2 regions of the Pseudomonas sp. CFBP 5748 genome follow, and region 2 is predicted to be linked to the other one. Evidence: riboswitches for the same ligand, from Rfam matches in the RefSeq annotation. Region 2 holds a riboswitch; the other holds the start of a gene.

Region 1 (7,159 bases), on a different contig from region 2:
GCTGGATCGCGGCGTTGAAATCCTCGACAACCTTGAGCAGTACGAACTGGTCTGCCTGGACGATCTCCAGGCGGTGGCCGGCAAGGCTGATTGGGAAGAGGCGCTGTTCCACCTGTTCAACCGGTTGCGCGACAGCGGTCGGCGCTTGCTGATCGCCGCCTCGACCTCGCCGCGGGAACTGCCGGTGAAGCTGGCGGACCTCAAGTCCCGTCTCACCCTGGCGCTGATTTTCCAGATGCGCCCGCTGTCCGACGAAGACAAACTCCGTGCATTGCAGCTGCGCGCTTCCCGGCGTGGCCTGCACCTGACCGATGAAGTCGGGCATTTCATTCTCACCCGTGGCACCCGCAGCATGAGCGCATTGTTCGAATTGCTCGAACGTCTCGACCAGGCCTCACTTCAGGCCCAGCGCAAGTTGACTATTCCTTTTTTGAAAGAAACCCTGGGCTGGTAGAACCGTTGCAAATAGTGGCTCATAGCCTTGTCTGGGCGCGGCGAAGCCCGCGGCGCTGCTAGGCTGCAGGCTGCGTGACGTTCAAAACGGGCTTAAGCGCTTAGATGTAAACGTAAAACCGAGAAGTCACATTTGCATCGATTGAATTTGCAAATGAGGTTGATAGAAGGCATAGTCTCGCCATCTTTACTACTTCAGCCACGGTCGTGCCCATGCTAAATCGCTTCGCACCCCTCGTGCCTCTCGCACTCGTTACCCTGTTGTTCGGTTGCGCTGCCCACTCTCCAGTGTCCCAGCAAGCACCACAACCACAGGTCCAGAATTCCGTTACCGCCCAGTCTTCCTCCGTTGCGTTCCAGGAAGAAATGGCCTCCGACAAAGAACTGGCAGCCTTCGCCGGCAGCAAGCCTTATCAACTTCCAGTGCTGGCCGACAGCATCCTGGAACGTGGCATGTCGTTGATCGGTACCCGCTACCGTTTTGGCGGTACCTCTGAAGCCGGCTTCGATTGCAGTGGTTTCATCGGTTACCTGTTCCGCGAAGAGGCCGGCATGAACCTGCCGCGCTCCACTCGCGAAATGATCAACGTGAACGCCCCGTTGGTAGCTCGCAATCAACTGGAGCCCGGTGACCTGCTGTTCTTCAGCACCAACGGTCGTCGTGGTCGCGTCAGTCACGCCGGGATCTACCTGGGTGACAACCAGTTCATCCATTCCAGCAGCCGCCGCAGCGGTGGCGTGCGCATCGACAGCCTGGGCGACAGCTACTGGAACAAGACCTTCATCGAAGCCAAGCGTGCCCTCGCCATGGCACCGACTGTGATCACTGCTCGCAAGTAAGCACACAGTTTGTAAGGCAAACTTAAAGTCTTACTTGAAGTTTGCCGCATAGTCGCTAGAATCCTTGATCATTGATTGATGGCAATCCGCCTGCGTACTACGCAGGCGGATTTGTTTTCATGCCCACGGCAGAAAAGCCGCATCCAGATCAGGATTGTTCTGCATATGTCGACGTCGGCCCGCCTCGCTCTCATCTGTCTCGCCGCGCTGCTCAGCGCCTGTGCCAGCCGTACACCACCGCCACCCGCGCCGGTACGGGCTCCGGTAGTCTTTGCGCCCTCGCAAGCCTTTTCCCCGGCCGCCGAAGATGTGCTCTTCCGTGCCTTGGGGTTGGTGGGCACGCCGTATCGCTGGGGCGGAAATACACCGGACTCGGGTTTTGATTGCAGTGGCCTGATTGGCTACGTCTACCGTGACGCCGCCGGCATTTCCTTGCCGCGTTCCACCCGCGAAATGATCGGCATGCGCGCCCCGAGCGTTGGCAAGGAGGCCTTGCAAACGGGTGATCTGATCTTCTTCGCCACCAACGGCGGCTCCCAGGTCAGTCATGCCGGGATCTATGTCGGGGAGGGCCGCTTTGTCCATGCGCCGGCCACCGGCGGTACGGTCAAGCTCGACAGCCTGTCCAAGGCCTATTGGCAGAAAGCCTATCTGAGCGCCAAGCGGGTGTTGCAGCCGGAGCATCTGGCGCGTAATCCCTGACCATTAAATATATGCGCCGCTAGAAAACCCTTGTGGCGAGGGAGCAAGCTCCCTCGCCACAAGTTTCAGTGTCTGCTCAGCTTTTTCGGTAGGTCATTTAGTCGACACCCGCCAAATCTTGTTCCCCACATCATCGGCCACCAACAACCCGCCCTGTTTATCGATCACCACGCCTACCGGCCGGCCCTGGGCTTTTTCGTCGGCGTTCAGGAACCCGGTCAATACATCCACGGGCTGGCCCACCGGTTTGCCGCCGTTGAACGGTACGAAAATCACTTTATAACCACTGTGGGGCTTGCGGTTCCATGAGCCGTGCTGCCCGATGAACGCGCCTTCGGTAAACGGCGCGGGTAAGGCGCTGCCTTCGGCGAAAGTCAGGCCCAGTGAGGCGGTGTGGGGGCCGACGGCGTAGTCCGGGGCGATGGCCTTGGCCACCAGCGCCGGGTTCTGCGGTTCGACGCGGACATCGACATGCTGCCCGTAATAGCTGTAGGGCCAGCCATAGAACGCGCCGTCCTTGACCGACGTGATGTAGTCCGGCACCAGGTCGCTGCCGAGCTCGTCCCGCTCGTTCACTGCCGTCCACAGCGCCCCACTGCGGGGCTCCCAGGCCAGGCCGTTGGGGTTGCGCAGGCCCGAGGCGAAGATGCGGTGATGACCGCTGGCGCGGTCCACTTCCCAGATGGCGGCGCGGCCTTCTTCAGCCTCCATGCCATTTTCCGCGACGTTGCTGTTGGAGCCGGTGGTGACGTACAGCTTGCTGCCGTCGCGGCTGGCGATGACGTTTTTGGTCCAGTGATGGTTCAGCGTGCCGCCCGGCAAATCGACGACCTTGGTCGGTTGCGCCTTGATTTGCGTGTCCCCCTCCTTGTAAGGGAAGCGGATCAGCCGGTCGGTGTCGGCCACGTACAGGTCATTGCCCACGAGGGTCATGCCAAACGGCGAGTTGAGGTTCTCCAGGAACACCGTTCGGGTTTCAGCGACGCCGTCGTGATTGGTGTCGCGCAGCAGCGTGATGCGGTTGGGGCTGGGCACGCCGGCACCGGCGCGGCCCATGACTTTCTTCATCACCCAGCCACGGATGCCCTTGGCATCATCCGGCTTGGGCGGGGCGTTGGTTTCGGCCACCAGCACATCGCCGTTGGGCAGAACGTAGAGCCAGCGTGGATGGTCCAGGCCTTCGGCGAAGGCGCCCACTTGCAGGCCCTCGGCTGGGGTGGGCTTGGCACCTTCCGGCCAGCCGATCGCTTCGGCGATGTTGACGGTCGGGACCAGGGTCTTGTTCGGTTCGGGCAGCTTCGGCGCAGGACCGGTGCCGTCGGACACTTGCAAGGTGGAAGACTCGCCACAAGCGACAAGCCCGGCGGCAAGGGCGACGATCAGAAGGTGCGGTGGCTTGAGCATGCTGGCTTCCCTATGAATGCATGTAGTTATTCATAGAGAAGCGTAGACAGGCGATGGTTCAACTGCAGGCGCGTGTCAGCAGGTAAGCCCACCTGTGGGAGCGAGCTCCCACAGTTCTAGCGTGGATTGAGTCAGCCGTGGGCCTGTTTGAACAGCACCGCAATGCCAGGATGGTAGTGACCGGCCTCGTTGCGCAACTTGCGGTAGGCGTAAGGGAAATACCAGGCCACGGCGCAGGTGTTCTCCTTCTGCAAGTCGTCGATCATGTCCTGCAATTCTTCGGGCGTGGCACTCTGCTGGGCTTTTTGCGGGGCGACGAACAGGCAGCCCAGCTTCAGGTCACTGGAATAGCTGAGGCGTTTGGCATCGCTGGCGGCCTCCGACAGGGGTTGGGTCAGGTTCAGGTTGTTGACCTTGGGCCAGCGTTGGGTGGCCTGGATGAAGGCGCGTTCGTCGGTGCTGGCGATGAACAAATCGGCGCTGACGTTGCGTTCGCCTTCTTCATTCTGCTTGCGGGTCGGGGTGCTTTGCAGTGTGACCATCTCGGCCATCCAGGCGGCAGCCGACAGCAAGCCGAGGTTGGCTTTTTCATCGAACCAGTAAGGCGTGTCGTTATCACCGCGCACGGCATTGTAGCGATCGATGCAGTCAAACCAACGTTCCAGCACCGGGCGCAGGAATTCCAGTTTTGGATTGCTGATGATCATCCCTTGCATGCTTTGCCCTCTTGTTTTTGTGATATCGGGTCGTAGTGTCGCTTTGATATCACTTGCTGCAGGATCACACAAGATTGGCGTCACTTTATTGATGGGGCCAATGCTTGCCCCGACAGGCGGCTTTAATTGACGCTCCACCCCCAACCCTCTAACCTTCGCCGCTTGTTTCAGGTGCTCTGTGATTGCGATCGACAGAGTGAAACAGGGAAGCCGGTGAGTGCACACGAACCCGGCGCTGCCCCCGCAACGGTAAATGAGTCAACGCTGTGCTTAAGCCACTGTGTCGCAGACATGGGAAGGCGCACAGACCGGCATTGCGCCGCTCATGAGCCCGGAGACCGGCCTGATTCATCCAACGGCATCACGGTGGGCGATGCCAGGCTTGTTGCCGTCTTTTCTTGTGCCCGCCCGCCGTTATCCAGTCCCCAACGGAGGCTTCCCCATGACCGACTCCCCTACCAGCAATGCATCTGATCGCGACGAACGCCACCTGGCGCGCATGCTGCGCAAAAAAGCCGTGATCGACGAGCGCATCGCCAACTCGCCGAACGAATGCGGCCTGCTGCTGGTGCTGACCGGCAACGGCAAGGGCAAGAGCAGCTCGGCGTTCGGCATGCTGGCGCGGTCCATGGGTCACGGCATGCAATGCGGCGTGGTGCAGTTCATCAAGGGCCGCAGCAGCACCGGTGAGGAGCTGTTTTTCCGCCGCTTCCCGGAGCAGGTGCGCTTTCACGTCATGGGCGAAGGCTTCACTTGGGAAACCCAGGATCGCCAGCGCGACATCGCCGCCGCCGAAGCCGCCTGGGCTGTATCGCGGCAATTGCTCAGCGATCCGTCCATTGGCCTGGTGGTGCTCGATGAACTGAACATCGCCCTCAAGCACGGCTACCTCGACCTCGATCAGGTGTTGAGCGATCTGCAAGCCCGTCCACCGATGCAGCATGTGGTGGTGACCGGGCGTGGCGCCAAGCCGGAGATGATCGAGCTGGCCGATACCGTCACTGAAATGGGCATGATCAAGCACGCGTTCCAGGCCGGCATCAAGGCGCAGAAAGGCGTCGAACTGTGAGTGATGCTCGCCACTGCCCGGCGGTGCTGATCGCCGCCCCGGCCTCGGGGCAGGGCAAGACCACCGTCACCGCCGCCCTGGCGCGCTTGCATCGCAACCAGGGACGCAAGGTGCGCGTCTTCAAATGCGGTCCGGACTTCCTCGACCCGATGATCCTCGAACGGGCCAGCGGTGCGCCGGTCTATCAATTGGACATGTGGATGGTCGGCGAGCAGGAAAGCCGCCGGCTGTTGTGGGAAGCCGCCGCCGAGGCGGACCTTATCCTGATTGAAGGGGTGATGGGGTTGTTCGACGGCACGCCGTCCAGCGCCGATCTGGCGCGGCATTTTGGCGTGCCGGTGCTGGCGGTGATCGACGGCACGGCCATGGCCCAGACCTTCGGCGCCCTGGCCTTGGGCCTGGCGCGTTATCAGCCGGACTTGCCGTTTGCCGGGGTCTTGGCCAACCGCGTCGGCACCTTGCGCCACGCGCAATTGCTTGAAGGCAGCCTGACCGAAGGTCTGCGTTGGTACGGCGCGCTGTCCCGGGAAACCGGTATCGAATTACCCAGCCGTCATCTAGGGTTGGTCCAGGCCAGCGAATTGAATGACCTCGACCTGCGCCTCGACGCGGCAGCCGAGGCCTTGGCCGGCAGTTGTGAAGTGGCGCTGCCGCCGGCGGTGGCGTTCGCCGCGCCTGAGCTGATTACCCCGCAGCCGTGGCTCGACGGTGTGCGTATCGCCGTGGCCCGGGACGAAGCGTTTGCCTTCACCTACGGCGCGAGCCTCGATCTGCTGCGGGCCATGGGCGCGCAATTGAGCTTCTTTTCGCCGATCCATGACACCCAACTGCCCGAGGCGGACAGCCTCTATCTACCCGGCGGTTATCCGGAATTGCACCACGTTGCGTTGGCCCGGAACGCGCCGATGCTGGCGGCAATCCGGGCTCACCATGCTGCCGGCAAGCCGTTGCTCGCCGAATGCGGTGGCATGCTGTATCTGCTCGATTCATTGACTGACGTCGACGGCACCCGCGCCGAACTGTTGGGTTTGCTCGCTGGTGATGCGCAGATGCAAAAGCGTCTGGCGGCCCTGGCGTTGCAAGCGGTGGAGTTGCCGGAAGGTGCCTTGCGTGGGCATACCTATCATCATTCCCTGACTAGCACTGAACTTGAACCGATAGCCCGTGGGCATAGCCCCAATGGCGGGCGAGGGGCGGAGGCGGTGTTCCGGCAGGGGCGGATGACGGCTTCTTATGTGCATTTCTATTTTCCGTCGAATCCGCGGGCGATTGCCGGGCTGTTTGCACCTGACCTTGAGGCCGCCTTCGCGAGCAAGCCCGCTCCCACAGGGGATTGTGTGATCTCAAGTGCAGCGCCAGCCAGTGTGGGAGCGAGCTTGCTCGCGAAGAGGCCATGACAGACACCGCTTTCTCCCAGGCCGAACGCGACGCCATTTATCGCGCCATCGCCGAACGCCGTGACATGCGCCACTTCACTGGCGGCACGGTCGAACCGGCCTTGCTGCGCCGTCTGCTGGAAGCCGCGCACCAGGCCCCCAGCGTCGGCCTGATGCAACCCTGGCGGTTCATCCGCATCAGCGACCGCGCCTTGCGCGGGCAGATCCGCCAACTGGTGGAGCAGGAGCGCATCCGCACCGCCGAGGCCCTGGGCGAGCGCAGCGATGAATTCATGAAGCTCAAGGTCGAAGGCATCAACGACTGCGCCGAGGTGCTGGTGGCGGCATTGATGGAGGATCGCGAGCGGCACATCTTCGGTCGCCGGACCTTGCCGGAAATGGACCTGGCTTCGCTGTCCTGCGCGATCCAGAACCTCTGGCTGGCTTCCCGCGCCGAAGGGTTGGGGATGGGTTGGGTGTCGTTGTTCGAACCCCAGGCTTTGGCCGACTTGCTGGGCCTGCCCGACGGTGCCAAGCCACTGGCGATTCTCTGCCTGGGCCCGGTCGAGGCTTTTTACCCGGCGCCGATGCTCGCCCTG
Region 2 (7,159 bases):
TTCTATTCGGTGCTCGACGCCCAGGGCAGCCAGGCCGCGCTAATGGCACGGATGCTGGAACTGGGGCATCGCACGCCGTTGCAGCCTAACGCCAAGCTGCCGGAGGAAATCGTGCTGGGCCTGAACCGTGAGAACAGTTGCGCGATGCCCGGGCAATTCGACGAATACGCCGCCGCGCACCCCAAGGAAGGTATGCCCCTGGCCGTTACCGGCCTGACCGACCAGCAATACCAGACGTTGCAGCGCTGGCTGGCGGCTGGCGCACCCATCGATCAGCAGGCCCTGGCGCCGAGTGCCGCCGAAGCCTTGCAGGTGGTGCAGTGGGAGAATCTGCTTAATGCCCCAGGTGCCCGGGAAAGCCTGGTGGGCCGCTGGTTGTTTGAGCACTGGTTTCTGGCACACATCTATTTCAAGGATGGCGAGCCGGGGCATTTCTTCCAGTGGGTGCGTTCGCGCACGCCCACCGGTCAGCCCATCGACCTGATCAACACCCGTCGCCCGAACGACGACCCTGGCACCCGGGTGTATTACCGGCTCTGGCCGGTGCAAGGGGTGATCGTGCACAAGACCCACATCACCTATGGCTTGAGCGCGGCGAAAATGGCGCGGATCAAGAGTCTGTTCTACAGCGGCAAATGGCAGGTCACGGCATTGCCGGGCTATGGCCCGGAACGCCGGGCCAACCCGTTTTCCACCTTCGAAGCGATCCCGGCCCAGGCCCGCTATCAGTTCATGCTTGATAACGCCGAGTACTTCGTGCGCACGTTCATCCGCGGCCCGGTGTGCCGGGGCCAGATCGCCACCGACGTGATCCGCGATAATTTCTGGGCGCTGTTCCAGGCCCCCGAACATGACCTGTACATCACTGACCCGAACTACCGCGGCCAGGCCACGCCGTTGCTGGCGATGCCGGGGCAGAACGACGATGTGGGCAGTGTCCTCAGTCTCTGGCTCGACTACCGGGACAAACGTAACGAATACGAAGCCTTGCGCCGCGACAATTACGCCGAGGTACCCGCGCCGAGCTGGTCGACGCTGTGGGCCGGCAACGACAATGCGTTGCTGAGTATTTTTCGCAACTTCGACAGTGCTTCGGTCACCAAGGGCTTGATCGGCGAAGTGCCGCAGACGATGTGGTTGTTCGACTTTCCGTTGCTGGAGCGCACCTATTACCAGTTGGCGGTGAATTTCGACGTGTTCGGCAACGTCTCCCATCAGGCCCAGACCCGGCTGTACTTCGACTTGATACGCAATGGCGCGGAGCAGAATTTCCTGCGCCTGATGCCGGCTGACTCCCGGGAAGGTTATCTCGACGATTGGTATCAGGCCGGTGGCAAATTCAAGATGTGGCTCGATTACGAGGCCATCGACGATGACAAGCCGACCGCGCTCAAGCTGGACGAACACGACCCCAAGCGCGATTTCGCCCAGCAATTGCTGGCCCGTTATGGCGAACTGAACGCGCGCCCCGATCCAATCAACCGCTGTGAAGGGGCTTACTGTTCACGGCCCAATATCGACCCGACCTTGCAGAACGCCGAACAGGCTCTCAGTCGGCTGGTGTCGCGCCCGGCGGCGGGGCTCAGCGTGATCAATCAGTTGCCCGAAGCGACCATGCTGCGAATCGAAACCGCCAGCGGTCAGCGTGAGGTCTACAGCCTGCTGCGCAACCGGGCCCACAGTAACGTGGCGTTTCTGTTGGGGGAGGAACTGCGCTGCCAGCCGGGGCTCGATACGTTGACGGTGTACCCGGGCTTGCTCAGTAGCTACCCTAACTTCATCTTCAACATCCCGGTCGAGCAAGTGCCAGCGTTTGTCGATGCAATGGAGCGTGCCTCGGATGCCCAGGCTTTCGAGCGGATCGTCGAGCGCTGGGGGATTCGTCGCAGCCACCCGCAGTTCTGGGAATACTTCCACGACTTGAGCCAGTACATCCGCGAGACGGAGCCCCTGGAGGCCGGTGTGCTGGACATGAATCGCTACCAGAACCTCTGATCGACATGCCCGGCGGTGAGGAGCCCACCGCCGGTTGCTTTCCCGACAAAAATACTGGGACTTTGTCCGGCGCGATGATTGGCGTAAACTGCCGGCAAGCCTGCGAGGAGTTCCCATGACCGCTATTACGATTACCGACGCCGCCCACGATTACCTGGCTGATCTGCTGTCCAAGCAGAACACCCCGGGTATCGGGATCCGCGTCTTCATCACCCAGCCCGGCACCCAGTACGCTGAGACGTGCATTGCCTACTGCAAGCCGGGGGAAGAAAAACCCGAAGACACCGCGCTGGGGCTCAAGAGCTTCACCGCCTACATCGACTCGTTCAGCGAAGCGTTCCTGGACGATGCGGTGGTCGACTACGCCACCGACCGCATGGGCGGCCAACTGACTATCAAGGCGCCGAACGCCAAGGTACCGATGGTCAACGCCGACAGCCCGGTCAACGAGCGCATCAATTACTACCTGCAAACCGAAATCAACCCGGGGCTGGCCAGCCACGGCGGCCAGGTTTCGCTGATCGACGTAGTGGAAGACGGCATCGCCGTGCTCCAGTTCGGCGGCGGCTGCCAGGGCTGCGGCCAGGCTGACGTGACCCTTAGGGAAGGCATCGAGCGCACCTTGCTCGAACGCATTCCGGAGCTCAAGGGCGTGCGCGACGTGACCGACCACACGCAGAAAGAAAACGCCTACTACTGATAGGTGTTCGCTGCGGATATAAGAAACGGTGCCCGTGAGCACCGTTTTTTTATGGGCGCAGATCCGACCGCCGCCAATCCCTGTGGGAGCGAGCTTGCTCGCGAAGGCGTCGGCACATTCAACATCACCGCTGGCTGATCCACCGCTATCGCGAGCAAGCTCGCTCCCACAGGGGATCCCGGTTGGCTCTCGCTGATTGAGTCAGGGCCTGTAGAGATGCGCATGCCCGGCGCGATACAGCGACGATTCGCTGAACACATCATTACCCAGCACACGCCCCACCAGAATCAGCGCCGTTCGGCGAAAGCCCTTGGCCTGTACCTTGGCGGCGATATCGGCCAGGGTGCCCACGACCCAATCCTGATCCGGCCAGGTGGCCCGGTGAATCACGGCGATCGGGCAATCCGCGCCGTAATGGGGCAGCAGTTCGCTGATGATTTTCTCCAGATGATTGACCCCCAGGTGAATCGCCATGGTCGCCCCGTGCTGTGCCAGGCTGCTCAGTTCCTCACCCGCAGGTATCGCGGTTTTGTCTGCGTAACGGGTGAGAATCACGCTTTGGGACACGTCCGGCAAGGTTAGTTCCGCACCCAGCAGGGCGGCGCAGGCTGAGGTTGCGGTCACGCCCGGAATGATCTCGAACGGGATCTCCAATTCCCGCAGGCAACGAATCTGCTCGCCGATGGCGCCGTACAGGCTTGGGTCGCCGGAGTGTACCCGGGCCACGTCCTGGCCTTTGTGGTGTGCGGTTTTGATCAGCTCGATGATTTGTTCCAGGTGCAGCTCGGCGCTGTTGATCACCTGTTCGGCGTGATGGCCCTCAAGCACGGCCGTCGGCACCAGGGAGCCGGCGTAGATGATCACCGCGCAACTGCGGATCAGCCGCTGGCCTTTGACGGTGATGAGTTCCGGGTCGCCGGGGCCGGCGCCGATGAAGTAAACGGTCATGACCGGCTCCTGTGAAAGATGGGTGAGCGTCGCCCAGATGAAGATCGCTCATGATCCTGAGTGCGGATTATCGGGATTTACAAGGCGAGCGCCAATGCCAAGGTGCTCATGGGACCGCTCAGGCGAGGAATCAGCAGCGTTGCAGGCGTCGTGCCCAGCTTGTCGGCCAGGGCCAGGGCGGCACTTTCGGCGACGCCGTAGCAACCCGTGCGTTCGAAAGCGATCTCGGAGCGGTGACTGAGCCGCTCCCGATAATCGGCCAACTGCTCGGCGCTGAAGCAAGTCAGCGGCAGCGCCAGTTGTTCGGCCAGTTCCAGCAGGCCCGGTTCGTCACGCTTGAGGTCGATACTGGCCAGGGCCCGCACCTGATCAAGCGCAATGCCGTGGGCCAGCAACGCCTGATCGAGCAATGCCCGTAACGTGCTGGCCAGGCAGCCGCGCTGGCAGCCGAGGCCGACCACCAGGATCGGCCCGCTGTTCATGCGTCGTGCTGGGCTTGACCGTCACGGCGAAACAGCCAGGCGCTGATCAGGCCGAGGGCCAGCCAGAACGCGACGTTGGTCACTTGCGAGGCGATCTTGAATTGGCTTTCCAGCGCTTCGGGCGCCAGCATCGAGTGAACTTCCGGCTGCGGTGCGCCGATGACATGAGGCACCAGCAACGTCGCCACGCCCAGCAGCTTGAGCAGCCAATGTCTGCCGAAGGCGATCAGGGCGATGCCCACCGCCGTGGACGCTGCGGTGCCAATCCACCACATCTGCCGCTGGGCCAGGTCGGCTGCTGCGGTGCCGGGCAGTTCCGGTGGCAGGCCGAGGGTCGGCGCCAGGACGAAAGTGGCATAACCGGCCAGGCCCCAAAGCAGGCCCTGGGAGGTGCGAGTCGGTGCGCGCAAGGTGTACAGGCCCGCCAGCATCAGGGCGAAACCCACCGCCACCACCAGGTTACCGCCGGTGGTAGACAGCACGCGCTGCCAGCCATCTTCCGGTTCCCAGGCCTCGGCATCATGGGTGTGAGCGGCTCCATTGGCGTGCTCATGAACCTCGGCGGCCGGGGCTTTCTCATAGGTTTCGGCTTGCAGAATCAGCGGCGACACCCAGAAACTTTGCAGGAGGGTCAGCAGCAGGGCGGCCAGCAAGCCGCTGAAACCGGCGGTCTGCGCGATACGCTTGATCATGTCGTCAGGTCTCAATGGCACGGGAAGGCGGCGCTGTGGCGGGTGTCGTGGGCCGCGTTGTGTACGGCTTCGATGTGGGAGAAACCGGCGAAATAGACCAGGCCGGCGCCCAGGATCGAGGCGAAGATCGCAGCGCTCAGGCGTTGGCTCAAGGTGGTGGTGCTGCTGGCGGTGCGGGCGGTGCTGCTGATGGTCGACATGGCGCTTCCCTCTGTTCTTGTTCAGTGGGTGATTCGAGCGCAATGAAACCCCGGGCGCAAGCCCGCCAAGGTTCGAACAGCGCCCGCCCACCGCGGGTTTGTTGATGCTTGAGTCATGGGCCGGTCTCCGGGCTTGCGAGGGGCCGGGCTTGTGCCTGGCCTGCAAGCGTCACCTTCCCATGTCGACAGACACAGTGGTTCAGACGCTTCGCTCGCTTACCGTTGCGGGGGCAGCACCGGACTGACGTGGCCTTGAAGTAAAGCACACGATTCACCGGTTTCCCGTTTCACCCTGTGAAGGGCACCCGTAACTAGGCGCACAGGAGAGCATGGGCGAGGGCGGGGCGTCAATTGGCATGGGGTTTCAGGCTGGCACCGGGTCGCGCCCAATCGCGAGCAAGCTCGCTCCCACAGGGAACTTGTGGTGATCGTTATTTCTATGTACGCCAGCAACCAACGTGGGAGCGAGCTTGCTCGCGATGACGGTGGCAAGGCCACCACAGAACTTACCTGCGGACATTGACCCGCCCCCACACCCTGCGTAGCCTTGCGCCTTCGAGGTTCTTCGGCACGTGTCGAAGCTAAGAAGGGAACGCGGTCCAAGCCGCGGCTGCCCCCGCAACTGTGAACGGTGCTGTTTCTGCAAGGCCACTGTGCATGCCCTTTTTCACTAGGCGCACGGGAAGGCGCAGTCATTGCCAGTCGAATGACTGGCCCACCGTCAGCCAGGAGACCTGCCTCGAGACAGATTCTCACTACAACCGGGCGGGGTGATCCGGTGGCGAAATCTTCCGCGCATGCCTTGCCTGCGGTTGTCGTCCCGTTTGCCCGCCACTTTGCCAAGGGGCATCGGATGAAAACACTGGCCAAACTTCCCGTCACCATCGTCACCGGTTTCCTCGGCTCGGGTAAAACCACCTTGCTGCGGCACATGCTCGACAACGCCCAGGGCCGCCGCATCGCGGTGATCGTCAACGAGTTCGGCGAGCTGGGCATCGACGGCGAGATCCTCAAGCAGTGCTCCATCGGTTGCACCGAAGAAGAAGCCAACGGCCGCGTCTACGAACTGGCCAACGGTTGCCTGTGCTGCACGGTGCAGGAAGAGTTCTTCCCGGTGATGCGCGAGCTGGTGGCCCGACGTGGCGACCTCGACCACATCCTCATCGAAACCTCCGGCCTGGCCTTGCCCAAGCCGCTGGTCCAGGCCTTCCAATGGCCGGAAATCCGCAGCGCATGCACTGTCGATGCGGTGATTACCGTGGTCGACAGCCCAGCCGTGGCCGCCGGCACCTTCGCTGCCTTCCCTGACCAGGTCGATGCCCAGCGCAAACTCGACCCGAACCTGGACCACGAATCACCGCTGCACGAGCTGTTCGCCGATCAACTGGCCAGCGCCGACCTGGTGATCCTCAACAAAGCCGACCTGATCAGCCCGGAAGACCTGGCGAAAGTGCGCCTGGAAGTGGCCGAAGAGTTGCCGCCGGCGGTCAAGGTCATCGAAGCCAGCAGCGGTCGCCTGCCACTGGAGGTGTTGATCGGCCTGGGCGCTGGCTCCGAAGAACACATCGACGGCCGCCACAGTCATCACGATCATCACCATGACGGTGATGAAGACGACCACGATCACGACGCTTTCGATTCGATTTCCATCGAGTTGCCCCAGGCCGACGAGAGCCTGCTGCTGGACGCGCTGACGCAATTGGTGGTCCAGCACGGCGTGCTGCGGGTCAAGGGTTTCGCGGCGATCCCGAACAAGCCGATGCGCCTGCTGATCCAGGGTGTTGGCACGCGTTTCGACAAGCATTTCGACCGCCAGTGGGGCGCCGATGAAGCGCGGGTTACCCGTCTGGTGCTGATCGGCCAGGCGCTCGATGCCGGGCTGCTTGAAGCGCAGTTGCGCGCTGCCCTCAGCGCCTAAGCCATGCACCTGCTCAGGACCCAGCCCGGCGGCTTTGTGTCGGATGACAACATTGCCGACCTGGGACAAACCCCCGCCGAACTGGTGATCCTGTGCAGCGGCGACTCCAGCCTGGCGCTGCTGGCCGAAGCCGCAAAGCAGTTGCCAGACGACTATCCGGAATTTCGCCTGGCCAACCCGATGCAGGTGCAGAACCACGCTTCGGTGGATCTGTACTTCGACGA

The links. A riboswitch is a leader RNA that binds a small molecule or an ion and turns the genes downstream of it on or off. The one in region 2 is predicted to bind cobalamin.
Region 1: another riboswitch for cobalamin. It lies ahead of cobO (cob(I)yrinic acid a,c-diamide adenosyltransferase); the one in region 2 lies ahead of cobW (cobalamin biosynthesis protein CobW).

The regions. Positions count from the first base shown of each region.
Region 1 covers NZ_JBSPTN010000006.1:419,702-426,860, forward strand. Annotated here, with positions in the region: gene hda (DnaA regulatory inactivator Hda) at 1-454, shown strand, start outside; gene ACWNZ1_RS16930 (C40 family peptidase) at 667-1,293, shown strand; gene ACWNZ1_RS16935 (C40 family peptidase) at 1,459-1,995, shown strand; gene ACWNZ1_RS16940 (PQQ-dependent sugar dehydrogenase) at 2,089-3,399, opposite strand; gene ACWNZ1_RS16945 (hypothetical protein) at 3,531-4,115, opposite strand; cobalamin riboswitch at 4,268-4,476, shown strand; gene cobO (cob(I)yrinic acid a,c-diamide adenosyltransferase) at 4,558-5,184, shown strand; gene ACWNZ1_RS16955 (cobyrinate a,c-diamide synthase) at 5,181-6,581, shown strand; gene bluB (5,6-dimethylbenzimidazole synthase) at 6,578-7,159, shown strand, end outside.
Region 2 covers NZ_JBSPTN010000001.1:780,413-787,571, forward strand. Annotated here, with positions in the region: gene ACWNZ1_RS03565 (fatty acid cis/trans isomerase) at 1-1,995, shown strand, start outside; gene nfuA (Fe-S biogenesis protein NfuA) at 2,111-2,695, shown strand; gene cobM (precorrin-4 C(11)-methyltransferase) at 2,897-3,643, opposite strand; gene ACWNZ1_RS03580 (cobalamin biosynthesis protein) at 3,721-4,125, opposite strand; gene ACWNZ1_RS03585 (CbtA family protein) at 4,122-4,817, opposite strand; gene ACWNZ1_RS03590 (CbtB domain-containing protein) at 4,829-5,017, opposite strand; cobalamin riboswitch at 5,119-5,341, opposite strand; cobalamin riboswitch at 5,559-5,773, shown strand; gene cobW (cobalamin biosynthesis protein CobW) at 5,871-6,935, shown strand; gene cobN (cobaltochelatase subunit CobN) at 6,939-7,159, shown strand, end outside.